Regions from separate parts of the Heyndrickxia faecalis genome, predicted to be linked through region 2. Evidence: a T-box and tRNA genes for the amino acid it is inferred to sense, from the RefSeq annotation. Region 2 holds a T-box; the other holds one or more tRNA genes.
What was found. The T-box of region 2 lies ahead of serS (serine--tRNA ligase). A T-box ahead of a tRNA ligase gene usually reads a tRNA of that ligase, here a tRNA-Ser.
Positions count from the first base shown of each region.

Region 1: it has a tRNA-Ser gene. The T-box ahead of serS (serine--tRNA ligase) is inferred to sense a tRNA for this amino acid. The anticodon was not compared.

Region 1 covers NZ_CP158453.1:2,791,873-2,806,681, forward strand. Annotated here, with positions in the region: gene galT (UDP-glucose--hexose-1-phosphate uridylyltransferase) at 1-1,207, opposite strand, end outside; gene galE (UDP-glucose 4-epimerase GalE) at 1,213-2,208, opposite strand; gene ABR335_RS13595 (galactokinase) at 2,205-3,386, opposite strand; gene ABR335_RS13600 (hypothetical protein) at 3,811-4,029, opposite strand; gene ABR335_RS13605 (acyl-CoA dehydrogenase family protein) at 4,400-5,536, opposite strand; tRNA gene ABR335_RS13610 (tRNA-Thr) at 5,677-5,749, shown strand; tRNA gene ABR335_RS13615 (tRNA-Ser) at 5,768-5,858, shown strand; gene ABR335_RS13620 (5'-nucleotidase, lipoprotein e(P4) family) at 5,907-6,692, opposite strand; gene ABR335_RS13625 (MMPL family transporter) at 7,232-10,084, opposite strand; gene ABR335_RS13630 (TetR/AcrR family transcriptional regulator) at 10,572-11,213, shown strand; gene ABR335_RS13635 (DHA2 family efflux MFS transporter permease subunit) at 11,245-12,756, shown strand; gene gabP (GABA permease) at 12,810-14,201, opposite strand; gene ABR335_RS13645 (aspartate aminotransferase family protein) at 14,246-14,809, opposite strand, start outside.
Region 2 covers NZ_CP158453.1:13,951-28,759, reverse strand. Annotated here, with positions in the region: rRNA gene ABR335_RS00165 (23S ribosomal RNA) at 1-80, shown strand, start outside; rRNA gene rrf (5S ribosomal RNA) at 448-563, shown strand; tRNA gene ABR335_RS00155 (tRNA-Val) at 572-647, shown strand; tRNA gene ABR335_RS00150 (tRNA-Lys) at 655-727, shown strand; tRNA gene ABR335_RS00145 (tRNA-Gly) at 798-872, shown strand; tRNA gene ABR335_RS00140 (tRNA-Leu) at 885-973, shown strand; tRNA gene ABR335_RS00135 (tRNA-Arg) at 984-1,057, shown strand; tRNA gene ABR335_RS00130 (tRNA-Pro) at 1,065-1,141, shown strand; tRNA gene ABR335_RS00125 (tRNA-Ala) at 1,151-1,226, shown strand; rRNA gene ABR335_RS00120 (16S ribosomal RNA) at 1,347-2,900, shown strand; rRNA gene ABR335_RS00115 (23S ribosomal RNA) at 3,219-6,151, shown strand; rRNA gene rrf (5S ribosomal RNA) at 6,560-6,675, shown strand; gene ABR335_RS00105 (YaaC family protein) at 6,923-7,849, opposite strand; gene guaB (IMP dehydrogenase) at 7,972-9,438, shown strand; gene ABR335_RS00095 (serine hydrolase) at 9,685-11,004, shown strand; gene pdxS (pyridoxal 5'-phosphate synthase lyase subunit PdxS) at 11,148-12,029, shown strand; gene pdxT (pyridoxal 5'-phosphate synthase glutaminase subunit PdxT) at 12,041-12,613, shown strand; T-box leader at 12,665-12,881, shown strand; gene serS (serine--tRNA ligase) at 12,932-14,209, shown strand.

The DNA of each region.
Region 1 (14,809 bases), 740 kb from region 2:
CTTCAATCAGCCCGATATTTTCTTTTTTAATATGATGGACCTCGGCGTGCGGGTGGAAAATGCCAAGCGGATGGGTTTCGCTTGTCCGGTTGTTGCGGAGCACAAGATCAAGTTCAAACCGGCCCGCGCGTTTTCTTGCGATCGGCGTAATCGTGTTATGCGGCGTCCCGTTTGTTTCCGCGAGAATGTCGGCGGAAGGATCGCTGTACTGTTTCCAGATTTGCAAAATATGATCCGCGGCCTCTGTAAGCCGTGCCGCCTCTGCACTTCGCAGCCGGATGACCGACATTGGCCATTTGATAACGGCGGCTTCCACATCCGGAAATGCCTTCATTTCAAACTGCCAGTCGTCAGCCGCTTTTGCCATCGCAAATTCATAACGCCCGCCCTGATAATGGTCGTGCGACAAAATCGAACCGCCGACAATCGGCAGATCGGCATTTGAACCAAGGAAATAATGCGGGAACCTCCCGACAAATTCAAGCAATCTTTGAAAAGCCGCTTTGTCGATTTTCATATCACGGTGCGTTTCCGACAGCACGATGCAATGTTCGTTGTAATATACATACGGTGAATATTGCAAATACCACGGCTCGCCGCCGAGGGTAAGGCGGATAAGCCGGTGGTTCGACCGTGCCGGATGCCCCGTTCTGCCGGCATATCCCTCGTTTTCCATACAAAGCAGGCATTTCGGGTAATGGCCTTTTTTGGCGTTTTTTTCCCTGGCAATTGACTTCGGGTCTTTTTCCGGTTTTGAAAGATTGATGGTAATGTCAAGATCGCCGTATTCCGTTGGCGTCTTGTATACAATGTTTTTCGCAATCTGCTTCGTTTGGATATAATTGCTGTGTTTGCTTAATGCGTAAAAATAATCGGTCGCTTCAGCCGGGCTTTCCGCATATTTTTCCCGGAAAATATGGTTTACCGTTGACGGGCGCGGCGTAAACACATTCATGATGTGGCTTGCAAAAATGTCTTTCTCATCCAATACATCCTGAATGATGCCTTTTTCGCACGCGTAACGGACAAGGATGCGGAGGAGATCAGGAATATCCTGATCCGCCCCGCCTTCTTCCGGTTCATGAAATTCATCCAGATGCAAAAGTGACAGCACCTGGTTTCTCGCATACACCCGGTCTTCTTCCCCGATTAACCCGGCACGGACAGCCTTGTTTACAAGCTGCTCGACCGTTTCAAAAATTGCCACTGGTTTCACCTTCTGTCGTCGTAACCGTTTGGATGGCTTTCATGCCAGTTCCATGCATCTTTGATAATCTGGTGGATATCCGTTTTTTTCGGATTCCAGCCGAGCACACGCTTTGCCTTGTCGGATGAAGCGATCAGCGTGCTCGGATCCCCGGCGCGGCGGTCGCCGATTTTGACGTTAAAGCCTCTGCCGGTCACTTCCCGGACGGTATCCACAATTTCTTTGACAGAAAATCCGTTACTTGATCCAAGATTGAACACATCGCTTGCACCGCCGTTTTGCAAATATTGAAGCGCGAGAATGTGGGCATCAATCAAGTCTTCCACATGGATGTAATCGCGGACGCATGTCCCATCTTTTGTATCATAGTCTTCGCCGAAAATGGTGATTGCCTCGCGTTTTCCAAGCACCGTTTCCAATACAACCGGGATGAGATGCGTTTCCGGATGGTGGTCTTCGCCGATTTCGCCGGTTGATCTTGCGCCGGCTACGTTAAAATAGCGAAGTGCAACGTATTTGATGCCGTACGCTTTTTCACACCATTTCATCATTTTTTCCATCGTCAGTTTTGTCTCGCCGTAAGTGTTGGTCGGAACGGTCGGCATTGTCTCTGTAATCGGCACGCGTTCAGGTTCCCCGTATGTTGCAGCGGTCGAAGAAAACACAATATGCGGCACATGGAATTCTTTCATCATTTCAAGCACAATTTGCGTGCCATATACGTTGTTGTCGAAATATTTCAGCGGCTGTTCCATCGATTCGCCGACAAGCGAGTTGGCTGCAAAATGAATGATCGCGTCAATTTTTTCTTTCCCGAAAACTTCCTGCATAAAGGCACGGTCGCGAATATCACCTTCGTAAAATTTTGCCTTTGGATGGATTGCGGCGCGGTGGCCGGTTTGCAGATTGTCAATCACCACCACGTCATATTTTTGGTCGATCAGTTGATATACGGCATGCGAGCCGATATAACCGGCTCCACCTAAAACTAAAATGCTCATACAAGTTCCTCCATTGTCATTTCTTTTGCTCCATCACCGATGCTTGCGGTGTAGAAGTCCGCCCGGTAGCCGATTTCTTTTTCATAGACGTCCCCGACATTTTTGATGAACGCATCGACTTTGTCATTTTCAACAATTGCGATTGCGCACCCGCCGAATCCCGCGCCCGTCATTCTCGCCCCGAGCACGCCCTCCTGCTTCCAGGCGGTTTCGGCCAGCGTATCGAGTTCTTTGCCGGTCACTTCATAATCATCCCGCAGCGAACGGTGGGAGGCATTGATCAGTTCTCCGAAAGCGGGCAGGTCGCCACGTTTTAATGCGTCAAGTGCTTTTAGCGTGCGCACATTTTCGTAAACCGCATGTTTTGCCCGTTTCCTCACAATCTCATTGTCTATGATTTCCTTGTTTTTTTCAAATGCTTCTTCTGTCAAATCGCCGAGCGTTTCGATATCGAGTTTCTTTTGCAGCTGTTTCAGTGCCGATTCACATTCCGCACGTCGTTCATTATATTTAGAGTCCGCAAGTTCACGGCGTTTATTCGTGTTCATAATCAAAATTTTATGGTGATCCAGCTTGATCGGGGCATATTCGTACGCAAGTGTGGCACAGTCGAGCAAAATGCCCGCGTCTTTTTTGCCCATCCCGACCGCGAACTGGTCCATGATTCCGCTGTTTACGCCGATAAATTGGTTTTCCGTTTTTTGCCCGAGCTTGACAAGACCGAGCCGTTCCACTTTCAGGTTGAACAATTTTTCAAGCATCACGCCGGTTAATAGTTCAATGGAGGCGGAAGAAGACAGGCCGGCCCCATTCGGAATATTGCCGTACACGAGGCAGTCAAAACCCTGTTCTATTTCATGCCCCGCTTCCTTCAAATATTTCAGCATGCCTTTCGGGTAATTGGCCCAGTCATGTGCTTTGTTGTATGCCAGATCGTCAAGCGTAAATTCGATGATGCCTTTTTCTTTAAAATTCAAAGATACAAAGCGAATGTTGCGGTCATCGCGTTTTTTCGCCAAAGCATACGTTCCCATGGTAATCGCGCACGGGAATACATGGCCGCCGTTATAGTCGGTGTGCTCCCCGATCAGATTAATCCGGCCCGGCGCAAAAAAAGCGCGCTCCGCCGCCGTCCCGAAATACTCCTTGAAAGCCTGAGGCAAATTTGGGTTGCTCATGTTCGTTCCCCCCTAAGTGTAATAGAATAGAATAAAAAGATTGCAAACGTTTTCTTCAATTCCATCTTACACGCAGAAGTAAAAAAAGGCAACATTTTTACTAAAATTTTTACTGGTAATATTCCATTTCTAAATAGTGCTTGCTGAACGAATCCGATTCTGAGTTTGTACCCAATTTGTCTGCAAGCTCAGTCGCAAAATATATGTGAGAATGCGTGATTTTGTCTTCTCAGTACGTTGAATCGGCTTTCGAGTGCAAGCTTTTCCCTGGATTTGTTGTAAAACCCTTGCATTTAAATTGTTGCCAATGCTGTCAGCACTCTTGCCAAATCTAGGAATTTTACTTATTCAGCAAGCCTTAAATAATACAGCCTCAGTACAATCATTTACCATTCCAATGCGATCCACTGCTGTAATAATTGATTTAAGATTTTTTCTCTTCTTTTTTTAAATCATCTTTTAAGCACTCCATATCTTTTATGTACCTTTGGATTGTTTCTTCTATTGCGTCTTTTATTACTCGGGGATATCCCTTTTCATCTTCTAGTTTTTGTTCCTTCTTTAGCTCATCTATATCTTTAGTAAGCAAAGATATAGCCTTCTTCTTCTCATCTCTACTCATGAATTCATAGATTTTTCTCATAAAAAATACCTCCCCAATAAATTATTTCCAAATTTTTATTATAATACGTTTTGATAAGGAGGAGGCTTTTGTTATACGCAGCTTGCAGATGTCGAGCAGGAAACAAACGGCCTGCTGTCTTACACCCGCAAGCCGAAAACCACCCCGGAAACTATCAGGAAAATCCTTGAAAAATGGCTGGATGAAAACGTACGGGCTTACCCGTACATCATAGAACGTAAGCGAGCCATGGAGCGGCAACAGTGCAATATCAGCAGTTGCCGCTTTTTAGCGACAGCGACAAAGCGGGACGAAAAAAAGCGGCGGCGCTTTGCTGCTTTGCGCCCCCCCTTTTTTCCCGGCTGCTTAGACCATCGGGTGCTTTTTGATTTTACACGCGCGCGCCGAGCTGCATAAGGACGGCATCATCCATCGGTGGGTTGTGGAGCCCGGCGCGGACATCACGGTAATAGCGCTGCAGCGGGCTTTTTTCGGACAGGCTTCTGGCACCTACGATTCGCATCGCTAAATCAACTGCTTCTATCGCATGATTCGTAACCGCCATTTTCGCCGCCCCAAGTTCCGGACCCATCTCTTTTCTTTGTTCTGCTCCGGCTTCATCCCACATTTTCGCAACTGAATACAGAAAATGCCGCGCCTGCATCAATTTCAGCTCGATTTCACCGAATTTCTGGCGGATAGCCGGCAGTTCCGCAAGCGGATGGTTCAGGCTGTTCGGCGTATACGATTTAGCAAAGCGGGCCGCTTCCCGTTTCGCTGCCTCGGCAATGCCTAAATAACAGGCAGGGATATGGAGCAGATAACCGGCCGGCTCTTTCTTTTTCGTCTGGATCTCCGCCAGGTTCGCAAGCGGGACTTTGACGTTTTCCAGCACAACATCATGGCTGCCGGTTGCCCTTAAAGCAATGCTGTCCCATGTTTCGACGACGGAAAGGCCAGCCGTCTCCCGCGGAACGACAAAACTGCCAACCGCTTCTTTTTTCGGAATCGTTGCGGTAATGATAAAAAAGTCGAGCACCGGAGACATGGTGGCAAATGTTTTTCTCCCGTTTAACACCCATTCGCCGTTCTTTTCCGTTGCCGTTGTTTCCGGCATGCCACCGCGCGTCGGGCTGCCCGTTTGCGCTTCGGTTGCGCAAGTGTTGATGAGGGCGGCCTTCCCTGCTGCCGCACGGCAAATGCGTTCAAACAATTGCCCGTTCCATGTTCTTGTTTCGGACAAATGCATTAAAATCCCCATATGCCACCCGATGGAAAGGGCAGTCGACCCGTCCGCAACCGCGATGGCCTCTTGCAGGCGGACAAGCTCATACAGCGAAATGCCGCCCCCACCGTAGTTTTGCGGCACAGTCAGCTTTGTATAGCCTGTTTCTTTTAAATCTTGAATATTTTCAAAAGCAAACCGTCCTTCCAAGTCATTGGCAGCCGCCCTTTCGGAAAACGGGCCGGCAAGCGTTTGAATTAGGTCCAGTTTTTCCTCCAGCGTTGAGGCTTTTAAAAAATCCATATCCTTTCCTCCCCCGGAAACATCTTTTCTCTTATTTTACCGGAAACATGCCGGAAAAACATTACAACACTTTTTTTAAATTTCCTCTTGCAATCCGGATTTTATTATAATATAATTTACATTGTCCTGATTGATTCCATGCTGGTGTAGCACAGTTGGTAGTGCACTTCACTCGTAATGAAGGGGTCGGAGGTTCGAGTCCTCTCACCAGCATCTTTCTTTTTTCCATATGGAGAAGTACCCAAGCGGCTGAAGGGGACGCACTCGAAATGCGTTAGGGCGGGTGACCGTCGCGTGGGTTCAAATCCCACCTTCTCCGCCATACATAGTGCATATAAAAATTCCGGAGAACTCCGGAATTTTTTTGCGTTTATGAACCACATGGCAATTCATGCTCCCAATCCCCGTAAACCGGATTCGGGAATACGATAAATTTGCGGCCAAATGCATGGCGGAAACGGTCTGCTTCCAGGCTGCGCGCCTTGTTTCCTTTTCCGTCAAATGTCTTAAAAAAGTCACCCAGATTATCACCGAACAAGGCAATGATTTCATAATTCTTTTCAACGGTTTGTCGGCGTGCTTCTTTGCTGCTTGTTCCTATTTGCAACAGCACATGGGAACGGACGGCCTGCGGGATCCCTTCTTTTTTCAAGTTGCGAAGGGTGGCATCCATATATTTTTCGTCCCGGTTTGAAATGTAATAAATATCGATTCCTTTTTTGTCGGCATATTTTAAAAAGGAAAGCGCCCCCGGGAGCGGTTTTGCTTTTGCTTTTTTCACCCATGCTCCCCAGCCGCTGCCAAACGAAATGCCTTTTTCTACCATATAAGATAAGTACGGCCCGTTATCCAGCACCGTTTCATCGAGATCCAGCACGATGGCCCGCTTCTTTTTTACCTTGGTTTTCAGGCTCTCCTCAATACGCTGTTTTCCGATATTGTATCCTTGATAATAGAGCGCTTTTGCTTCCCCGGATGTCCGGTACCAGGCAACCCCCATTTTGGTCTGTTCCGCTTTTTGCTTTGCCGTGCAGCCAGAATGCGCAACCGTATTGATTGCTGCAGCTTCCCGGCTTTGTTTGCCATCTTTTGCGGAGCACCCCGCATTGCCGAGCACGAGCGCACAGACAATCAGCAAACCCGCAAAATAGTTCATGCTTGCCCCTTCTTTCTAAAATGCTTTTACGTTTAGTATAGAGGAACCCCGGAAATTGATACATGCTAAAATGGCATCTTTCACGGGGTTAGGCACTTCGAAGCGGTCTATCCTGATTTACGACGGGATTTTTATTCTTCCGCTGGCATGTATTTTTTGTGATATGGGCGTTTACGTACATTGTTTGTCGGAATTTCGCCCGCTTCCTTAACGTAGACCCCTTCTACGTTAAGGTACACCAGATTTTTCGCTCGCTTCCTTCACTTAGACGCATCCTACGTTAAGAAACAACGCGTTTTTTCCGCGCTTCCTTCACTTAGACCCGTTCTACGTTAAGAAACACCAGTTTTTGCGCCCGCTCCTTCACCTATACTCGTTTTATGCTCACTTTTCAAAAAAATAGTTGGCCTGTTTGCTCACTTACCATCTCTTTACCGTACTTTAGCTAAAAGGTTACCTGCTTCCTCCGCCTCGATCTAAAACCGTGCCAGCAAAAAAAGCAGCCCTTTCCCAATTTGGATAAGCGGCTGCTTTTTTCATTATCGCTTGGATGATTCTTTCTCCAGCTCCAAGTTTTCTTTCTTTTTGTCCGAAAATATTTTTTCCAAGGCTTCCGGCAAGGCGATCATGCCTGGCAGAAAGAATGGCAATAGGATAAAGCAAAGCACGACAAGGCCGGTAATGACGGCGATTGCCAATTCAGCCAGCAGCAGCATTCCTGAAGGCATCAGCGTGGCAAATGTGCCGCCTAAAATAACGACCGCGGAAATAATGACACCGCCTGTATGTCTCGAAGCGAGTATAATCGCTTCCCTCGGGTCAAGCTGCGGGTATTCCTTATAGCGCATCATCAGGAAAATGCTGTAATCTACACCAAGCGAGACGATGATGATAAAGGAAAAGAACGGCACAAACGAAGAAATGCCTTCATAGCCCAGCATGCCAAGAAAAATAGAGTTGATGACAAACATGGCTGTATAATAGGCACCGACAAGGGATGCCGTAATGAAAACCGGCGGCCAGAAAGACCGTATAACCAACAGAAGCACAAGCAGCACGCTGATGGTCACGATCACGGTTGATTTGGCAAGGTCCCTTGACAGAATATGGTTCATGTCGTTGGTCGTTGCACTCGTTCCGGCTGTCCCGCTGTCGGCTTTTGAAAGCACAGTTCCTTTCAGCCCGGTGACAACCGTTTTATTGATCTTATCAATGGTATCCAATGATTGATTTGAATAAGGATCGTTGCTCAACACGACAGTCAGTTTCGTCACTTTTCTGTCATCCGACATATACGTGTCCATTGCTTTTTTAAAATCTTTGTCGGCGAGCGCTTCTTTCGGAATATGGAATGTTTTTTCCGTTTTCAGCTGTGCCAGATAGTCATTTGTTTTGCCAAGGCCGTCTAAAATTTGCTTTAATCCGCGGTTAACATCCGACAACTTATCGCCGAACTGTTTAAAACCGCTAAGGCCGGAAGCGAGTTGCTGCTGGCCCGATTTCATCTGGCCCAGCCCCTTTGTCACATCGTTCATATTGGTTACTATTTTGCCGATGCCATCAGACGCCTGGCCAATCCCGCTTTCGGTTTTCTTGAGCCCGTCTGCCATTTGCGAAAGCCCGCCAGCCATCTTGGATAGATTGTCGTTCGCTGTCTTGAACCCGGCTGTCGTCTTGTCGTAATTGCTGTTCAGCGTGTTGATCCCTTCCGGCGTGATTTGCTTGAGGGATGATGAGAGCTGGTTTGTCATTTGCTTCAGCGCCAAATAGTTCCGGTCGCTCTGCACACTTGGCGTACTTTGCCCGAGCGCCGTCACGAGCGTCTGCATTTGCGCAATCGCACTTTTTACACCGAGCAGTGCTTGTGCAGCCTGCTGATAATTTTTGCCCATTTCAGCATAGCCGGCCTGCATTTTCCCGTAATTTGCTGACAATGTGCTGACCCCGCTGCTCATTTGGGAAAGATTTTTTTCAATGGTAGCGATGCCGTTTGCCAGTGTTTCCGGCTGGCCGGACCCATTGCCAATGCCGTTTTGAATTTTTTCGAGCCCGGTGGTGAGAGCGGCCATTCCATTTTCAAGTTTGGCGGTTCCATCTACCATGTCGTTCACTTTCGAAAAATCGGCGGATCCGAGTTTCTCCTGGGCTGTCTTTAATCCAGCATTGATTTGGTCAACCCCGTCCTGCGTTTGCGACAAGCCGTCCGTTACCGTAATCATCTGCTTGTCGATGTAAAAGTCCTCCATTTTCTTTCCTTCAGGCCGCGTAACCGAAGAAACTTTCCCGACACCGTCTATTTTTTTCAGCCTTTGTGTAATATTGTCAATGACAGCCATGGATGCGTTGTTATCCATTGCTTTTCCGTTCTCAATCACAACCTCCGCAGGCATGGACTGCCCTTTCCCGAAATGTTCAGCAACAAGGTTGATCGCTTTGGAAGAAGGATATTTATTGCCAAGTTCTCCAACCGTATCAAAATTCAGCTTCTCCTGGTGAAAGATCAATGCTGGGGCAATGATCAAAAGAATGAGTGTGACTGTAATAATCGGATGTTTTACGGCGATGAAAGAAGCTTTTCCCCAGTACCGGTTCGGCTTATGCCCGCTTGCATTTTTCGACGGCCAGAACAGCTTTGTACCAAGGACTTTCATGATGAAAGGAGTTAGGGTTAAAATTTCAAGCAAAAGGATCGTTACCCCGATCACCACAACGACACCTGACCGATATATCGGCGATTCGGAAAATATAAGCGCCAGAAATGCGATAAAAACGGTCACAATACTATAGGCGATCGTTTTTCCCGCCGTCCGGTATGTGCGGACAATCGCTTCATCAATCGGGTTCCCGTGGGACAACTCTTCCCTGAACCGGTTAAAAAGCAGGATATTATAATCGGTTCCAATTCCAAATAAAATCAGCACAAGCAGCATCTGCGTCAAGCTTGTCACCGGAAATCCGGCTTTGTCGATAAGCTGGGCGGCAATCCCCATTGAACACAAATAGGAAAAAGCGACAGCCGCCAACGAGACGAGCGGGGTCACAACGGAGCGGAACACAATCACCAGCACAACGAGAATAAAAATGACCGTTAATGCTGCGCTCCGCTCCACACCGGCTTGGGAGGCCTTCAAATAGTCATTGTTAATAAAATCTTCCCCGCTCAAATAATAATCGACAGGCGAATGTTTCAGCCTGGCATCAAACTGTTTTTGGATGTCATCGATTTCTTTCCCTTTTTTATCCAGCTTGAAGCTGACCATAAGCGTGGTGCCGTCTTTTGATAAAAGGGAACTTTTGGCTTCCGGCGTATGGATCGGGTCAATCACATTGGAAATGCCGAGTTCGGATTTGCTTTCTCTAATTTTGTCTAAACAATCACCGATTTTTTCCATTTCGGCCTTTGAAATTTTATTTTTAATGAAGGAAAAATTCTGATGAGCGCCAAACCATTCATTGTATGATAGCTTACAGCAGGCAATATTTCGTTATACTTCAGGACGATTATTTTTGCAGGCAACAGAATAGCCTTTTTCCGTTCACTTTATATAGTAAAAACTGGGACGGGCACCAGCCTGTGTTTCCATAATTGGACCTGCGACGATTTCCCCGCAGATTCGCGACCGGTAAGACCGGATTTAAAACTTCCCCAGCCTGTTTTGTGTTTTCAGATACGGTTGTCCTTATTTTGTCCCGGCAAGCTGCGGCGAAGAGACCGGTGCACTTTATTAAGAAATGTTTCCAGTGACACGGTGTCATTTTTTCATTGACATCTTAACACGGTGTCATATATAATCTTCTTATTGTTTCTTTTATGACACGGTGTCATTTTCAGGATAGTTGCCCGTGCCGTAATTTTTCAAGATAGGAGAATATGCTGCCATGCCGAAGCCAACTTTTTTCCGATTGCCGAAAGAAAAACAGGATACTTTGATTCAAGCTGCAAAAAAGGAATTTTCAAGAGCGCCGCTGCACGAATCCTCTGTCGCAAACATTGTAAAGGAGGCTTGCATTCCAAGAGGCAGCTTTTACCAATACTTTGAAGATAAGGAAGATTTGTTTTACTATTTGCTGCGTTTGCTCTCACGAAAAAGCAAAGAACAGTTTATTTCCACTCTCCAAAAAAAGGGCGGGGATTTATTTGCGGCTTTTACCGAGGTCTTTCAATTTGCCATTCAAGACATCCGAAACCAGGAAAATGCCAATTTTTTCAAAAATGCTTTTTCCAATATGAATTATAAAACTGAAAATACTTTGGCAGAAAATTTTTTTGAAGAGGATCTGAAAAAGCAGGATTTGGCTTTGCTCCGGTCCGTCAACACAAAAAAACTGAACATCAATGACGAACGGGAACTGCAGGATATGATCACGATTTTGGAGGCCGTCACCTTTCATAATCTTGTGCAAGCATTTGCCGGGGAATTAACGGCCGAAGAAGCACTCGATCATTATCTTGCCCAAATGGAACTGCTTAAAAAAGGATTGTACAGGGAACCTTCTCCGGCATTTTCAGGCAAGGAATAAAAACAACTTACAAAAAGGGGAAAAAGATAATATGAATCCAGCAATACAACATAAAAAGCCGCCCTATCTCATGATCGGGGTTCTTTTTATCGGCGCTTTCGTTTCATTTCTCAATAACTCGCTGCTCAATGTAGCACTGCCTTCCATCATGGCAGATTTACACATCAAAGATTATTCCACCATTCAGTGGCTCGCAACAGGTTATATGCTAGTCAGCGGCGTGCTGGTTCCTGCATCTGCTTTTCTGCTGACCCGCTTTACAAACCGGCAGTTGTTTATTACGGCCATGTTGATCTTCACGTTAGGGACTGCGCTGGCAGCATTTGCCCCGAACTTCGGGCTGTTGCTGACAGGAAGGATGATCCAGGCTGCAGGATCTTCTGTCATGGGGCCATTGCTCATGAATATTATGCTGGTTAGTTTTCCGATTGAAAAACGTGGAACAGCCATGGGAGTCTTTGGCCTTGTCATGATTACAGCCCCGGCAATCGGCCCGACGTTATCCGGCTACATTGTCGAATACTTTGACTGGCGCTTTCTGTTTGAAATGATTTTGCCACTAGCCGTTATCAGTCTCGTTTTGGGGATCTGGAAAGCGGAAAACGTCATGGAGCAAAATAAAAAAGCAACGCTTGATTATCTCTCGGTCGTCTTGTCTTCCATCGGGTTTGGTGGTTTGCTTTACGGATTCAGTTCTGCAAGTTCGGACGGCTGGACAGATCCGGTGGTTTTAACGGCACTGATTGCCGGCAGTGTGGCTTTAATCGCCTTCGTTATTCGGCAGTTTATGATGGATGAACCATTATTGGATTTGCGCGTGTATAAATATCCGATGTTTGCCCTTGCCTCTGTCATTGCCATTGTAAATGCGGCAGCCATGTTTTCCGGCATGATTTTAACACCTGCCTATGTGCAAAACGTACGGGGCATCTCTCCGCTTGACTCCGGCTTAATGATGCTGCCGGGCGCAATTGTCATGGGGATTATGTCGCCGATCACCGGAAAGCTGTTTGATCAATTCGGCCCCCGCGTGCTGGCTGTCACGGGGCTTTCCATCACAGCTGTTTCCACCTATATGCTGGCGAATTTGCAAATTGACTCGAGCTACACCTATATTATTCTGGTTTACACGCTCCGGATGTTCGGGATGTCGATGGTGATGATGCCGATTATGACGAACGGCTTGAATCAATTGCCTTCCCGGCTGAACCCGCACGGAACGGCGGTTAATAATACGGCACAGCAAGTTTCCGGGTCAATCGGAACAGCCGTTTTTGTCACGATCATGAATGCTGTCACAAAATCGAAAGCGGAAGACCTGATGTCCGGGATCAATCCGCTTCACTTTACAGCAGCTGATAAAGCCGCCTTAGGACAAAAAGCGTTGCTGGCCGGCATCCAATATTCTTTCTACGTCGCGCTCGCGATTAATATTGTCGTATTGATCATGTCCCTTTTTGTGAAACGGGCAGATACATTTAAACCAGGCGCCAAAAAGGAAAACAGAAAGAAAACCATGCAAACAAAACCGGCTTCAGATTAACAGCTGGAAAATGGGCACCGCCTTTTTAAAAGAGGCGGTGCTTTTTGCGGTGCTTAAGATTTTATACTTGAATCCTCACTATCCAGTGGCAGCACATTTGTTTTTTTAGGATGCAAAAGGAAATACGAGCCGACCACGAGAACGGCAATAAGCAAAGTCAGCAATACTTGCGAGCGCAATGAGTCGATAAAGATCATCGCGACTAAAACCGCAACAATGCCCAAAATGGTGACATAAGTTAAATACGGATACAGCCACATTTTCACCTTCAAGGCATCCGGATTCGTTTTTTCCACCGTCCGGCGCATGCGCAAATGGGAAAAGGCAATAACAAGGTAAACCAATAAAGCGATCCCGCCTGAACTATTTACTAAAAACAAGAATACTTTATCCGGGGAAATATAATTAAAAATAACCCCGACATAAGCGAAAACCGTCCCGCACAAAACGGCATAAACCGGTACCCCGTTTTTATTTAACTTCAGAAAAATTTTCGGGGCATCGCCGGCTTTTGCCATCCCGTACAGCATCCGTGAATTTGTATATAAACCAGAATTCAAACAGGAAAGTACGGCGGTCAGCACAATGAAATTCATAATCTGAGCCGCTGCTGGAATGCCGACATGTTCAAGAACGGCGACGAACGGGCTCTTTAAAATATTCGCCGAGTTCCACGGAAGCAAGGTGGCTACAATCGCAATCGAACCGACATAAAAGATCAGAATCCGCCAAATGACACTGTTGGTAGCCGTTCTGACTGCCCTTTCCGGTTCGGAGGATTCCCCCGCCGCCACCGCCACAATTTCGGTCCCCATAAAAGAAAAGATGACAACCGTAATGCCCAATAAGACGCTACCAAAGCCATTTGGCATAAAACCGCCATTCCCTGTTAAGTTGGAAAGTCCTGGGGATTGGACGCCCGGAACGATGCCGAAAATAACGGAGAGGCCGAGCAGCAGGAATAAAACAATGGTGGCCACTTTAATGATTGAAAACCAATATTCGAATTCACCGTACGATTTAACGGAATATACATTTGTGAGCGTTAATAAAACGGTTAATATTAAACTTAAAAGCCACGATGGCATTTCCGGGAACCAGTATTGAATATTCGCTGCCCCCGCAGTTGCTTCAATCGCAATGACAATGACCCAAAAGAACCAGTACAGCCAGCCAATCGTGTATCCTGCCCAAGGGCCAATGGCTTCACGCGCATAGGTGGAAAACGAACCGCTTGTCGGGTTCACCGATGCCATTTCCCCCAGCATTCTCATAACAAAAATGACAAGTAAACCTGCCAAAGCATACGAAATGACTGCACCCGGGCCGGCCGAATGGATGACGGCGCCGCTTCCCATGAACAAGCCGGCGCCAATGACTCCTCCGATCGAAATCATCGTAATATGGCGAATTTTCAAGTCCTTCTTCAGTTGCTGATTCTCCAAACCCTCTCTCTCCTTTGAAGCGCATTTTCTAACAAGAAACGTTTTTACAATTGGGAGATGCTTTCTTTTAAAACTTGCACGATCGTGCGAAAGTCATCATCGGTTATGCTTAACGGCGGGGAAAGCTGCAATACATTGTTAAATCCAGCAACAGTATCACCGTTCTTGCCAATTAACAGGCCTTTTTCTTTGCAGGTGCTTATCACTTTATTCAGTTTTTCGACTGCAGCCGGTTCCTTTGTTTGTTTATTTTCCACCAGCTCAATGCCAATCAGCAATCCTTTTCCGCGGACATCCCCTACATTTGGATGATCCTTCAGGCTTATTAGCGCTTCTAGCAGCCGTTCACCCAGTATGCGGGAACGTTCAAACAACGCTTCATTTTCCATTAATTCCAAATTCTTTAAAGCCAGTGCACAGGCTGCAGGATTTCCTCCGAATGTGTTGACGTGGCGGAAACGGTCATAATCTTCACTGCCCGCATACGCCTCGTAAATTTCCCTTTTGACAGCAGTCGCTGATAGCGGGAGATAACCGCTCGTAATCCCTTTTGCCATTGTAATGATGTCCGGCTTCACGCCGTAGTGCATAAAACCAAATGCCTTTCC
Region 2 (14,809 bases):
TGATCAGGTTGATAGGTCCGGGGTGGAAGCGCGGCGACGCGTGGAGCTGACGGATACTAATCGATCGAGGACTTAACCAAATAGAAAAGCGGAGGTGCCTTGTTTAGCCCCGACAAGCGAATGTTCTGACCGGCATGGAGCCGTCTTTTGGCTCCGTGACGGGCAGGTTATTCGACCTCGAGGGGCTAGGCACCGGAGCTGGACAATAGAAAAGCGGAAGCGCCTCGCTCATCGGCGTACGGATTTCGGAGCTTTCGACTGAGATAAAGGAAACACGGCGAGCCCCTAAAGGCGAGCCGATGTTGACTTATCGTAGGGAGAAAGCGCAGAAATACGCTAGCCGATAGGCGCTGGAGCTAGACAATTCTCAAAGTTAGAAACGCGTTCTCCGTTTACAGTTTTTTCTCCCATCCGGTTTTCAGGGAACACATCCCAAAATTATACAGGTCCGGTGATAATGGCGGAAAGGTCACACCCGTTCCCATCCCGAACACGGAAGTTAAGCTTTCCAGCGCCGATGGTAGTTGGGGGTTTCCCCCTGCGAGAGTAGGACGTTGCCGGGCCATAATACGGAGGATTAGCTCAGCTGGGAGAGCGTCTGCCTTACAAGCAGAGGGTCGGCGGTTCGATCCCGTCATCCTCCACCATAAATATGAGCCATTAGCTCAGTTGGTAGAGCATCTGACTTTTAATCAGAGGGTCGCAGGTTCGAATCCTGCATGGCTCATCATATTTAGCAGGAAATAAGAATTTCAGCCTGTTCAAAGACGGCCTGAAATTCTTTGACCTGAATTTTTGCGGAAGTAGTTCAGTGGTAGAACATCACCTTGCCAAGGTGGGGGTCGCGGGTTCGAATCCCGTCTTCCGCTCCATTTTTTTCTCTTGCCGGGGTGGCGGAATTGGCAGACGCACAGGACTTAAAATCCTGCGGTAGGTGACTACCGTACCGGTTCGACTCCGGTCCTCGGCACCATTCGATATATGCGCCCATAGCTCAATTGGATAGAGCGTTTGACTACGGATCAAAAGGTTAGGGGTTCGACTCCTCTTGGGCGCGCTATATACGGGAAGTAGCTCAGCTTGGTAGAGCACATGGTTTGGGACCATGGGGTCGCAGGTTCGAATCCTGTCTTCCCGACCATTCAAATTCGGGGCCTTAGCTCAGCTGGGAGAGCGCCTGCTTTGCACGCAGGAGGTCAGCGGTTCGATCCCGCTAGGCTCCACCAAAAAAAGTATTGACTTCTAAATAAATAAGTGTTATACTTTAAAAGTTGCTGTTTGTGATTGTTCCTTGAAAACTGGACAAAACGAAACGTCAAATTCTTTTTGAGCTTTTATCAAACATCTTTACTGAGAGTTTGATCCTGGCTCAGGACGAACGCTGGCGGCGTGCCTAATACATGCAAGTCGTGCGGACCTTTTAAAAGCTTGCTTTTAAAAGGTTAGCGGCGGACGGGTGAGTAACACGTGGGCAACCTGCCTGTAAGATCGGGATAACGCCGGGAAACCGGGGCTAATACCGGATAGTTTTTTCCTCCGCATGGAGGAAAAAGGAAAGACGGCTTCGGCTGTCACTTACAGATGGGCCCGCGGCGCATTAGCTTGTTGGTGGGGTAACGGCTCACCAAGGCAACGATGCGTAGCCGACCTGAGAGGGTGATCGGCCACATTGGGACTGAGACACGGCCCAAACTCCTACGGGAGGCAGCAGTAGGGAATCTTCCGCAATGGACGAAAGTCTGACGGAGCAACGCCGCGTGAGTGAAGAAGGCCTTCGGGTCGTAAAACTCTGTTGCCGGGGAAGAACAAGTGCCGTTCGAACAGGGCGGCGCCTTGACGGTACCCGGCCAGAAAGCCACGGCTAACTACGTGCCAGCAGCCGCGGTAATACGTAGGTGGCAAGCGTTGTCCGGAATTATTGGGCGTAAAGCGCGCGCAGGCGGCTTCTTAAGTCTGATGTGAAATCTTGCGGCTCAACCGCAAGCGGTCATTGGAAACTGGGAGGCTTGAGTGCAGAAGAGGAGAGTGGAATTCCACGTGTAGCGGTGAAATGCGTAGAGATGTGGAGGAACACCAGTGGCGAAGGCGGCTCTCTGGTCTGTAACTGACGCTGAGGCGCGAAAGCGTGGGGAGCAAACAGGATTAGATACCCTGGTAGTCCACGCCGTAAACGATGAGTGCTAAGTGTTAGAGGGTTTCCGCCCTTTAGTGCTGCAGCTAACGCATTAAGCACTCCGCCTGGGGAGTACGGCCGCAAGGCTGAAACTCAAAGGAATTGACGGGGGCCCGCACAAGCGGTGGAGCATGTGGTTTAATTCGAAGCAACGCGAAGAACCTTACCAGGTCTTGACATCCTCTGATCTCCCTGGAGACAGGGCCTTCCCCTTCGGGGGACAGAGTGACAGGTGGTGCATGGTTGTCGTCAGCTCGTGTCGTGAGATGTTGGGTTAAGTCCCGCAACGAGCGCAACCCTTGACCTTAGTTGCCAGCATTGAGTTGGGCACTCTAAGGTGACTGCCGGTGACAAACCGGAGGAAGGTGGGGATGACGTCAAATCATCATGCCCCTTATGACCTGGGCTACACACGTGCTACAATGGATGGTACAAAGGGCTGCGAGACCGCGAGGTTAAGCCAATCCCAGAAAACCATTCCCAGTTCGGATTGCAGGCTGCAACCCGCCTGCATGAAGCCGGAATCGCTAGTAATCGCGGATCAGCATGCCGCGGTGAATACGTTCCCGGGCCTTGTACACACCGCCCGTCACACCACGAGAGTTTGTAACACCCGAAGTCGGTGAGGTAACCTTTACGGAGCCAGCCGCCGAAGGTGGGACAGATGATTGGGGTGAAGTCGTAACAAGGTAGCCGTATCGGAAGGTGCGGCTGGATCACCTCCTTTCTAAGGGGAAAAGCGTAGGGCGCTCGTTCATCGGCGTACGGATTTCGTAGTCTTCGACTGAGATAAAGGAAACACGATGAGCCTTAAAGGCGAATCGATGTTGACTTATCGAAGGGAGAAGACGTAGAAATACGCTAGCCGATAGCGCCCGGAGCTAGACAGAAAAGGAAAACTTCGTTTTCCAAAATCAAGTTTGGCGTTTCCGTTTTGTTCAGTTTTGAAGGTTCAATCCTTCAACATGTGTTCTTTGAAAACCGGATAGGAGAAACAAACCAAGTAAACCGAGAATCGCTTATTTTTGGATTTAAACCTTTTTATGGTTAAGTTAGAAAGGGCGCACGGTGAATGCCTTGGCACTAGGAGCCGATGAAGGACGGTACAAACACCGATATGCTCCGGGGAGCTGTACGTAAGCTTTGATCCGGAGATTTCCGAATGGGGAAACCCCCTGTCTTTAATCGGACAGGATTCCTGCCTGAATCCATAGGGCAGGAAGGGCACACCCGGGGAACTGAAACATCTCAGTACCCGGAGGAAGAGAAAGCAATTGCGATTTCCCAAGTAGCGGCGAGCGAACAGGAAACAGCCCAAACCGGAAGGCTTGCCTTCCGGGGTTGTAGGACACTCATATGGGAGTTACAAAAGAACGGGGTAAGTGAAGCGACCTGGAAAGGCCTGCCGGAGAAGGTAAAAGCCCTGTAACTGAAACTTCGTTCTCTCCCGAGTGGATCCTGAGTACGGCGGGACACGAGGAATCCCGCCGGAATCCGGGAGGACCATCTCCCAAGGCTAAATACTCCCTAGTGACCGATAGTGAACCAGTACCGTGAGGGAAAGGTGAAAAGCACCCCGGGAGGGGAGTGAAAGAGATCCTGAAACCGTGTGCCTACAAGTAGTCAGAGCCCGTTAACGGGTGATGGCGTGCCTTTTGTAGAATGAACCGGCGAGTTACGGTCTCATGCAAGGTTAAGCTGAAGAAGCGGAGCCGCAGCGAAAGCGAGTCTGAACAGGGCGAAAGAGTATGGGGCCGCAGACCCGAAACCAGGTGATCTACCCATGTCCAGGGTGAAGGCAAGGTAACACTTGCTGGAGGCCCGAACCCACGCACGTTGAAAAGTGCGGGGATGAGGTGTGGGTAGCGGAGAAATTCCAATCGAACTTGGAGATAGCTGGTTCTCTCCGAAATAGCTTTAGGGCTAGCCTCAAGCGAAGAGTTTTGGAGGTAGAGCACTGTTTGGACGAGGGGCCCTCATCGGGTTACCGAATTCAGACAAACTCCGAATGCCAAAAACTTATGCTTGGGAGTCAGACTGTGAGTGATAAGATCCATGGTCGAAAGGGAAACAGCCCAGACCGCCAGCTAAGGTCCCAAAGTATACGTTAAGTGGAAAAGGATGTGGCGTTGCTTAGACAACCAGGATGTTGGCTTAGAAGCAGCCATCATTCAAAGAGTGCGTAATAGCTCACTGGTCGAGTGACGCTGCGCCGAAAATGTACCGGGGCTAAACGTATCACCGAAGCTGCGGATGGACACCGTATGGTGTCCGTGGTAGGAGAGCGTTCTAAGGGCGTTGAAGCCGGACCGGAAGGACCGGTGGAGCGCTTAGAAGTGAGAATGCCGGTATGAGTAGCGAAAGAAGGGTGAGAATCCCTTCCACCGAATGCCTAAGGTTTCCTGAGGAAGGCTCGTCCGCTCAGGGTTAGTCGGGGCCTAAGCCGAGGCCGAAAGGCGTAGGCGATGGACAACAGGTTGATATTCCTGTACCGCCTCTTCACCGTTTGAACGATGGGGGGACGCAGGAGGATAGGGCGAGCGCGACACTGGTTGATCGCGTCCAAGCAGTTAGGCCGGTGCGGAGGCAAATCCTTCGCGCCAAGGCGGAGCTGTGATGGCGAGGGAAATTTGAGTACCGAAGTTCCTGATTCCACACTGCCAAGAAAAGCCTCTAGTGAGGTGAAAGGCGCCCGTACCGCAAACCGACACAGGTAGGCGAGGAGAGAATCCTAAGGTGAGCGAGAGAACTCTCGTTAAGGAACTCGGCAAAATGACCCCGTAACTTCGGGAGAAGGGGTGCTTTTTGGGGTGTATGCCCCGGGAAGCCGCAGTGAATAGGCCCAGGCGACTGTTTAGCAAAAACACAGGTCTCTGCGAAGCCGCAAGGCGAAGTATAGGGGCTGACACCTGCCCGGTGCTGGAAGGTTAAGGAGAGGGGTTAGCCGTCAGGCGAAGCTCTGAACTGAAGCCCCAGTAAACGGCGGCCGTAACTATAACGGTCCTAAGGTAGCGAAATTCCTTGTCAGGTAAGTTCTGACCCGCACGAAAGGTGTAACGATCTGGGCACTGTCTCAACGAGAGACTCGGTGAAATTATAGTACCTGTGAAGATGCAGGTTACCCGCGACAGGACGGAAAGACCCCATGGAGCTTTACTGCAGCCTGATATTGAATTTTGGTACAGCTTGTACAGGATAGGTAGGAGCCTTGGAAACCGGAGCGCCAGCTTCGGCGGAGGCATCGGTGGGATACTACCCTGGCTGTATTGAAATTCTAACCCGCACCCCTTATCGGGGTGGGAGACAGTGTCAGGCAGACAGTTTGACTGGGGCGGTCGCCTCCTAAAAGGTAACGGAGGCGCCCAAAGGTTCCCTCAGAATGGTTGGAAATCATTCGCAGAGTGTAAAGGCATAAGGGAGCTTGACTGCGAGACTTACAAGTCGAGCAGGGACGAAAGTCGGGCTTAGTGATCCGGTGGTTCCGCATGGAAGGGCCATCGCTCAACGGATAAAAGCTACCCTGGGGATAACAGGCTGATCTCCCCCAAGAGTCCACATCGACGGGGAGGTTTGGCACCTCGATGTCGGCTCATCGCATCCTGGGGCTGTAGTCGGTCCCAAGGGTTGGGCTGTTCGCCCATTAAAGCGGTACGCGAGCTGGGTTCAGAACGTCGTGAGACAGTTCGGTCCCTATCCGTCGCGGGCGCAGGAAATTTGAGAGGAGCTGTCCTTAGTACGAGAGGACCGGGATGGACGCACCGCTGGTGTACCAGTTGTCTTGCCAAAGGCATCGCTGGGTAGCTATGTGCGGAAGGGATAAGTGCTGAAAGCATCTAAGCATGAAGCCCCCCTCAAGATGAGATTTCCCACAGTTTATACTGGTAAGATCCCTGAAAGATGATCAGGTTGATAGGTCCGGGGTGGAAGCGCGGCGACGCGTGGAGCTGACGGATACTAATCGATCGAGGACTTAACCACGAAAAGCGGAAGCGCCTTGGTCATCGGCGTACGGATTTCGGAGCTTTCGACTGAGATAAAGGAAACACGGCGAGGTATCGAGCCGATGTTGACTTATCGTAGGGAGAAAGCGTAGAAATACGCTAGCCGATAGGCGCTGGAGCTGGACAACAGAAAAGCGGAGGTGCCTTGTTTAGCCCCGACAAGCGAATGTTCTGACCGGCATGGAGCCGTCTTTTGGCTCCGTGACGGGCAGGTTATTCGACCTCGAGGGGCTAGGCACCGGAGCTGGACAATAGAAAAGCGGAGGTGCCTTGCCAAAGGCGCTGGAGCTAGACAATTCTCAAAGTTAGAAACCAAAGCTATTCTCCGTTTACAGTTTTTTCTCCCATTCGGTTTTCAGGGAACACATCCCAAAAATTATACAGGTCCGGTGATGATGGCGGAAAGGTCACACCCGTTCCCATCCCGAACACGGAAGTTAAGCTTTCCAGCGCCGATGGTAGTTGGGGGTTTCCCCCTGCGAGAGTAGGACGTTGCCGGGCCAAATCAAAACCGCAGACGATTTGTCTGCGGTTTTTGCGTGTTAATGTACTCGGCTCATTGCTTTTTTTCGGAATGCAGGGCCGTTTTGCTTAAAGTTATTATATGAAGCGACAGAAAGGGATTTTTTAACTTTCGTGGTCTTCTTGATGACAGAAATCAGCCGAAAAGCACAGATAGCCGGTGAATCGTTCCATTTTGCTCTTGTCCATAAGCATCGGTTTCACCCTGACATTTGCATAGCTTGTTTTACTGCCTGCCGTTAAGAAACTGTAGGCAGAGGAACGGGCCTTTTTCGATTGCTGTCTGGAGAAAAAGGCGGATGGCCGGAAAGTCAATTGTTTCCCGGTTTTTAAGCAGCTCTGCCCACCATTCTGTTTCGTAGCGGGAAATCATGCTCAAATTATACAAAAGCAGGTAATGGACCAATATATCGGGAAGGTCGTTTTCCGGTTGTAATTTATACGGAAAGTAAATTTGATTTGTAAAGAAATGATAACGGAATGGCGGAGGGAGACAGCCGCGGGCGGAAAACGAGAAGGCGTCTTCTTCCGCTTCCATTTCCAAAAGTCTGTCCTGAAGTTTTTCGGACAAATATTGTGAAAACCTGCCCGCTGTCATATGATAGCCATCAAGGACCGCAAAAGGAAGCCGGTACTTCCCGTTCTTTTCTTCTACCGGCAAAAAATATTTCCGGCGGGGGAAGGCCGTTTCAAGTTCTGGGATTTGCCGAAGCAGGCTCTGCATGGTGTATTTATTGCCTTCGAGCGGGCCGAGTCCGAACATTTTATGGGCGAAATGGCCGCATAAACCGGTTTTTTGAATTTTAACCTCGTCTTCGCCAAACCGGTAGTTTTGTTTTTTCTTTTTTCGCGATGTCACCCCATGGGCAAGGACGGAAGTGGTTTCAGGATATAGCGGGTCGCATGACAGCAGGCAGGCTTTTAATAAATGAATGAAGCCGTAAAAAATCAAAACAGGCTGAATCGAAACGGGCGCCTGCACAGCCTGGCGGTAATAAGCTTCACCGTGTTCGAGATAATACATAAAAGCATAACAGTTCTCATAGCTTTTGGCGGCGCTTTGGCTAAAATCCGAAGCCTCATAGCGGGCTTTCAAATAGCGCTGCGTATATTCTGCGGATTGAAATAAAATCAAGTGATCCCATTGGTCCATAAAAGACAATATTTCGCCCTCCGAATTAACTGAATAGTATTATATGTTTTGGAGACCTTGACAGTATTATGTCCAATTGATAACCTACAAATAATATTTTTATCAATCCAGGAGGGGTTTGCATGTGGGAAACGAAGTTCGTAAAAGAAGGTCTTACGTTTGATGATGTATTACTGATTCCGGCAGAGTCGGAAGTGCTGCCGAAAGATGTCGATACAAGTGTCGCCCTAACGGAAACCTTGAAGTTGAACATTCCGATCATCAGCGCCGGCATGGATACGGTAACCGAAGCGGAAATGGCGATCGCCATGGCAAGGCAGGGCGGCCTCGGGATTATCCACAAAAACATGAGCATTGAACAACAGGCGGAGCAGGTGGATCGTGTCAAACGGTCGGAAAACGGCGTTATCACCAATCCGTTTTTCTTAACACCTGATGAGCAGGTGTTTGCAGCGGAACATTTAATGGGCAAATACCGGATTTCCGGCGTGCCGATCGTGAATAACCGTGACGAGCAGAAACTGGTCGGGATTTTGACCAACCGCGACATGCGTTTTATTGAAGATTACTCCACCCGGATTTCAGATGTGATGACGAAAGAGAATCTTGTGACGGCGCCTGTCGGTACGACGTTGAAAGAGGCGGAACAGCTTTTGCACCGGCATAAAATTGAAAAGCTGCCGCTTGTCGATGAGAACGGCGTATTAAAAGGGCTTATTACGATTAAAGATATCGAAAAGGTTATTGAGTTCCCAAATGCAGCCAAAGATGACCAGGGCCGCCTTCTTGTTGGTGCGGCAGTCGGCGTGACAAGCGACGTAATGAAACGGGTGGAATTGCTCGTTGAAGCGGGAGTGGATGCGGTTGTTATCGATACGGCGCACGGCCACTCAAAAGGGGTGCTGGAAACCGTCGCAAACATCCGCAAATCTTACCCTTCCTTAAATATTATCGCCGGAAATGTTGCGACGGCAGAAGGTACGAAAGCGCTGATAGACGCGGGCGCGGATATTGTAAAAGTCGGTATCGGGCCGGGCTCCATCTGTACGACAAGAGTGGTTGCCGGGGTTGGTGTACCGCAAATTACAGCGGTTTATGATTGTGCGACAGAAGCAAGGAAGTACGGAAAAGCGATTATTGCAGACGGTGGCATTAAATTCTCAGGCGATATTGTAAAGGCGCTGGCTGCCGGTGGACATGCTGTAATGCTCGGCAGCCTGCTTGCAGGGACCTCGGAAAGCCCAGGCGAAATGGAAATCTATCAAGGGCGGCAATATAAAGTTTACCGCGGCATGGGGTCCATCAGCGCAATGGAAAGCGGATCGAGGGATCGTTACTTCCAGGAAGGCGCGAAAAAACTGGTGCCAGAAGGAATCGAAGGACGCGTGCCGTTTAAAGGGAGCCTTCAGGATGTCATCTACCAATTAATCGGCGGGCTCCGGTCCGGCATGGGTTATTGCGGCGCGAAAGATATGATTTCATTGCGTGAAGAAGCGCAGTTTATCCGCATGACAGGGGCAGGCCTGCGGGAGAGCCATCCGCATGATATCCAGATTACAAAAGAAGCTCCGAATTATTCTTTGTCTTAACATCGATTTTGAATGGGAAAAAATGGCAGGCATAGGTTTCCTGCCATTTTTTTCTGCCATTTAATAGATTTGCAACTCTATATCTGGCTTGTCGGACTCGGAAAAATCGCCGCCATTCAGTACCCCCGGCTGCCCTGCATTTTCGGAAAAAGTTGACAAATGCGGCAAACACTATGCATCTACTTTTTCAACCGGAACTATGTTAAAATAGGCAAAGTGTATACATATCTTGATGGAGGGTTGAAAGTGAAAAAAAGCTTGCAAAAAATGGCGTTTGCGTTTCTGGCGCTGCTGCTAACGGCAGGGGTTGTGCAGCAGGTGCCGAAAACAGTCCATGCGCAGGATCAGTTGGATATTCATGCAAAAGCAGCCATCATTGTCGATGCGGATAACGGACAGATTTTGTATGAAAAAAATGCCAATCAGGCACTGGGCATTGCTTCCATGAGCAAAATGATGACGGAGTACTTGTTGCTTAAAGCCATTCATGAGAAAAAGGTTTCGTGGAACCAGAAAGTGACAATCAGCGATTATGCGTATCGCATTTCCCAAAACAGGGCACTTTCAAACGTGCCGTTAAGAAAAGGCGAAAAGTACACGGTTAAAGAGCTCTTCCAAGCGATGGCGATCTATTCGGCAAATGGCGCAACGATTGCGATTGCAGAAACGCTCGGCGGAACGGAAAAAAACTATCTGAACATGATGAACAAACAGGCGAAAGCATTCGGCCTCACCGATTATAAATTTGTGAACGCAACCGGGCTGAACAATGAGGATTTGCAAGGCATGCAGCCGGAAGGAACAGGCAGGACGGAAGAAAACCTTGTCTCAGCAAAATCCGTTGCAAAAATCGCCTACCATTTGATCCACGACTATCCGGAGATTTTACAAACAACGAGCACAGCTAAAATGAAATTCCGGGCCGGGACAGATGATGAAATTGCGATGCAGAACTGGAACTGGATGCTTCCGTCCCTTGTTTACGGGCGGCAGGGCGTTGACGGCTTGAAAACCGGGAACACCGACAATGCGGGATACTGCTTTACAGGCACGGCCAAGCAAAACGGCATGCGCATCATTACCGTTGTTCTTCATGCAGAGGATGCGAACGGGAACAGCACCATCAAGTCCCGGTTTGATGTCACAAACAAATTAATGGACTATGCTTTTAGTAATTTCACGGAAAAAACCCTTTACCCGAAAGGCTATCAGGTGAAAAAGACGGTAACGGTGAAGTCCGGCAAAGAAAAACAGGCTTCCGTTGTCACGAAGGCGCCGCTTAAAGTGGCTGTGAAAAACGGTGAAGGCAAAATGTATACCCCTGTTGTGAAATTTGATTCGAAGCAAATCAAGGCTCCGGTGAAAAAAGGGACAAAGGTTGGCACATTGTATGCCCGGCATAAAGACGGGCAGGAACTTGGCTATTTGTACGGCCCGAATACAGCGCATACCGCCTTGGTCACCAAAACTGATATTGAAAAAGCCAACTGGTTTGTGCGCATGATGCGCGGAATTGGCGGATTTTTCGGGGGCATTTGGGATCATACAGTCGGCAAATTATTTTAAGTAAAACAGGACAAGGGCGCTTGTCCTGTTTTTCACTTTAACGTGGAAAAATTAGTACCTTGACAAGCATTCGTTTTTGGTGTTAATTTAAATTATTATACATATAATAAGAATTTTTAATTTTATAAAGGGGCGTACAAAAAATGAAAACAGGAACAGATCTAGTGAAACGCGGGATGGCGGAAATGCAAAAGGGCGGCGTCATCATGGACGTGGTCAATGCCGAGCAGGCAAAACTCGCTGAAGAAGCAGGCGCTGTTGCCGTCATGGCATTGGAACGTGTTCCGTCTGATATCCGGAAAGCCGGAGGGGTTGCCCGTATGGCGGATCCTTCCATTGTGGAAGAAGTTATGAACGCCGTCAGCATTCCGGTAATGGCAAAAGCAAGGATCGGCCATATTGTTGAAGCGCGGGTGCTCGAAGCGATGGGCGTCGATTATATTGACGAAAGCGAAGTTTTAACGCCGGCCGACGATGAGTTCCATATCAATAAAAAAGAATTCACAGTGCCGTTTGTGTGCGGCTGCCGTGATTTGGGGGAAGCGGCTCGAAGAATCGGGGAAGGCGCCTCGATGCTCAGGACAAAAGGCGAGCCGGGAACCGGGAATATCGTTGAAGCGGTAAGGCATATGCGGAAAGTGAATGCGCAGGTCCGCAAAGTGGTCAACATGAACGAAGATGAACTGATGACGGAAGCTAAACAGCTCGGTGCCCCGTATGAAGTGCTGTTGCAAATTAAAAAAGAAGGCCGGCTGCCGGTTGTGAACTTTGCTGCAGGCGGTGTTGCAACGCCGGCGGATGCGGCGTTGATGATGCAGCTCGGTGCGGACGGCGTTTTTGTCGGATCGGGGATTTTCAAATCAGAAAACCCGGCGAAATTTGCGAAAGCGATTGTTGAAGCAACGACCCATTACCAAGATTACAAACTGATTGCCGAATTGTCGAAAGACCTTGGAACAGCAATGAAAGGCTTGGAAATTTCAACATTGCCGGCTGAAGCAAGAATGCAGGAGCGCGGCTGGTAAGGAGAATCAGCATGAAAAAAATTGGTGTACTCGGCCTCCAGGGGGCTGTGGAGGAACATATCCGCGCAGTGGAAGCCTGCGGTGCGGAAGGTGTTGTCATTAAGAAAAAAGAGCAGTTGGACGAAATCGGCGGGCTCATCCTGCCGGGCGGAGAAAGCACGGCAATGCGGCGGCTCATTGACCGCTACGGTTTTATGGCGGAACTGAGACAGTTTGCCGAAAGCAAGCCAGTCTTTGGCACATGCGCAGGGCTGATCCTGCTTGCAAAGCATATTGAAGGCCAGGAAGATGCACATATCGGGGCAATGGATATTACGGTGGCGCGCAATTCTTTCGGCCGCCAGCGGGAAAGTTTTGAAGAAACCATCCGTGTGAACGGCATCGCGGAAGATTTTCCAGCTGTTTTTATTCGCGCGCCCCATATCGTCTCCGTTTCAGATCATGTTGAAGTGCTGGCCGAGTGCCGCGGGCGGATTGTTGCGGTTCGCCAAGGAAATTTGCTCGGCTGCTCCTTCCATCCGGAGTTAACGGATGACCTGCGTATGACCGAATATTTTTTAAGTATGGCACGGATTCCGGTATAGTCTGTTGCAAAACGGATAAAATTGTAGTACATTAAGGTGTACGTGAAGACTGAAAAAGCAATGACAGGAACCAGTAGCAGAACGCTTTTCCTAAAGAGAGCCGGTGGGTGGTGGAAACCGGCGGAAAGCTTCTGTGAATCCATCCTTGAGCGGGTTGCTGAAAGCCGGGCGAGTAGGCATCCACGGGATAAAAACCCGTTATCCTTACAAAGCGGAAAACTCTTGTTTTCAATTTGGGTGGCAACGCGGGTTCACTCTCGTCCCTGTTTTCGGGGCGGGAGTTTTTTATTTGAATTTCGATAAAAGGAGAAGGATAGCATGTTGGACATCAAATTTTTGCGTGCGCATTTTGATGAAGTCAAAGAACGAATGCAGCACCGCGGAGAAGATTTGACCGATTTTGAGAAGTTCAGCGGGCTGGACCAAAGACGGCGCGAACTGATCATGGAAAGCGAAGCGTTGAAAAACAGACGGAATGAAGTCACGCAGCAAGTTGCGGCACTGAAACGCGAAAAGAAAGATGCAACAAAGCTGATCGAGGAAATGCGCGGCGTCGGTGAAAAAATTAAAGCACTGGATGCCGAGTTGAAACAAGTCGAATCAGAACTTGAAATGCTGATGCTTTCTATCCCGAACATTCCGCATGAAAGTGTGCCGGTGGGAGATAGCGAAGAGGACAATGTCGAAATCCGGAAATGGGGTGAAGTGCCGGCATTTGGATTTGAACCGAAACCGCATTGGGATATTGCCACTGACCTCGGCATCCTTGATTTTGAAAGGGCAGCCAAAGTGACCGGCAGCCGGTTCGTCTTTTACAAAGGGCTCGGCGCCCGCCTTGAACGTGCGCTTTATAATTTTATGCTTGATCTGCACGTCGAAGAACACGGCTATGAAGAGGTATTGCCGCCGTATATGGTGAACCGCGCCAGCATGACAGGAACGGGGCAGCTGCCGAAATTTGAAGAAGACGCTTTTCTTGTCAATGAAAAAGACTATTTTCTGATTCCGACTGCCGAAGTGCCGGTGACAAATTATCACCGTGATGAAATTTTAAACGGTGACGACCTGCCGATCAATTATGTGGCGTTCAGTGCCTGTTTTCGTTCGGAAGCGGGTTCTGCCGGGCGTGATACACGCGGGCTGATCCGCCAGCACCAGTTTAACAAAGTGGAACTTGTGAAATTTGTCAAACCGGAAGATTCCTATAATGAACTCGAAAAACTGACCGGCCATGCGGAAAAAGTGCTGCAGCTTCTGGGCCTACCTTATCATGTGATGAGCATGTGCACGGCGGACCTCGGGTTTACGGCAGCGAAAAAATATGATATTGAAGTATGGATGCCAAGCCAGCACGTATACCGCGAGATTTCTTCGTGCAGCAACTTCGAAGCCTTCCAGGCAAGGCGTGCGAACATCCGCTTCCGCAGGGAACCCAATGCGAAACCGGAACATGTCCATACACTGAACGGATCCGGGCTTGCCATCGGGCGTACCGTCGCAGCCATCCTTGAAAATTACCAGCAGGCTGACGGCAGTGTGGTGGTGCCTGAAGTGCTCCGCCCGTACATGCGTACCGATATCATCAAACCGGAATAAAAAAATCCCCGGCTTTTTACATGAAAAGCCGGGGATTTTTTGAAACATGTTTCCCGGAAGCTTCCGCATTTTTTAGGTGCGCAGGATTTCACTCGAAAACACGGCTATATCTAGAGGTTGCTAAATCGGTAAAAATTCTAGATTTGGCAAGCTGCTGACAGCTTTGACAACCATTAAAATGCAAGGATTTTACAACAGATCCAGGGAGATGCTTGCACTCGAAACTCGATTCAACGTATGGAGAAGATAAAATCTTCCATTTCCGCAAAAGGATCTTCTATATTTTGAGACAGAACTTGCAGACAAACTCAGAATCGGATTCGTTCAGCAAATCCTATCTAGCTGAATAAGCGAGATTCTCAGAATTGGCATGGATTCTAAAGAATTTGCCGATCTTTGCGCTCGAAAGCCGTTTCAACGGTGAGAAGAGGACAAAATCACCCCCTTTTTGCAGGTGGTGGCAACCATTAAAGCCGGGCTTGCTGGGAGAATCGGATAAATTGCCAAAATCCGATTCGTTCAGCTTCAGCTAGACCTATCTAAATATGCGCTTAGGCCTTCCCTCTGGCTAAAGTTCAGATGCTTTTCTGCAGTACAAAC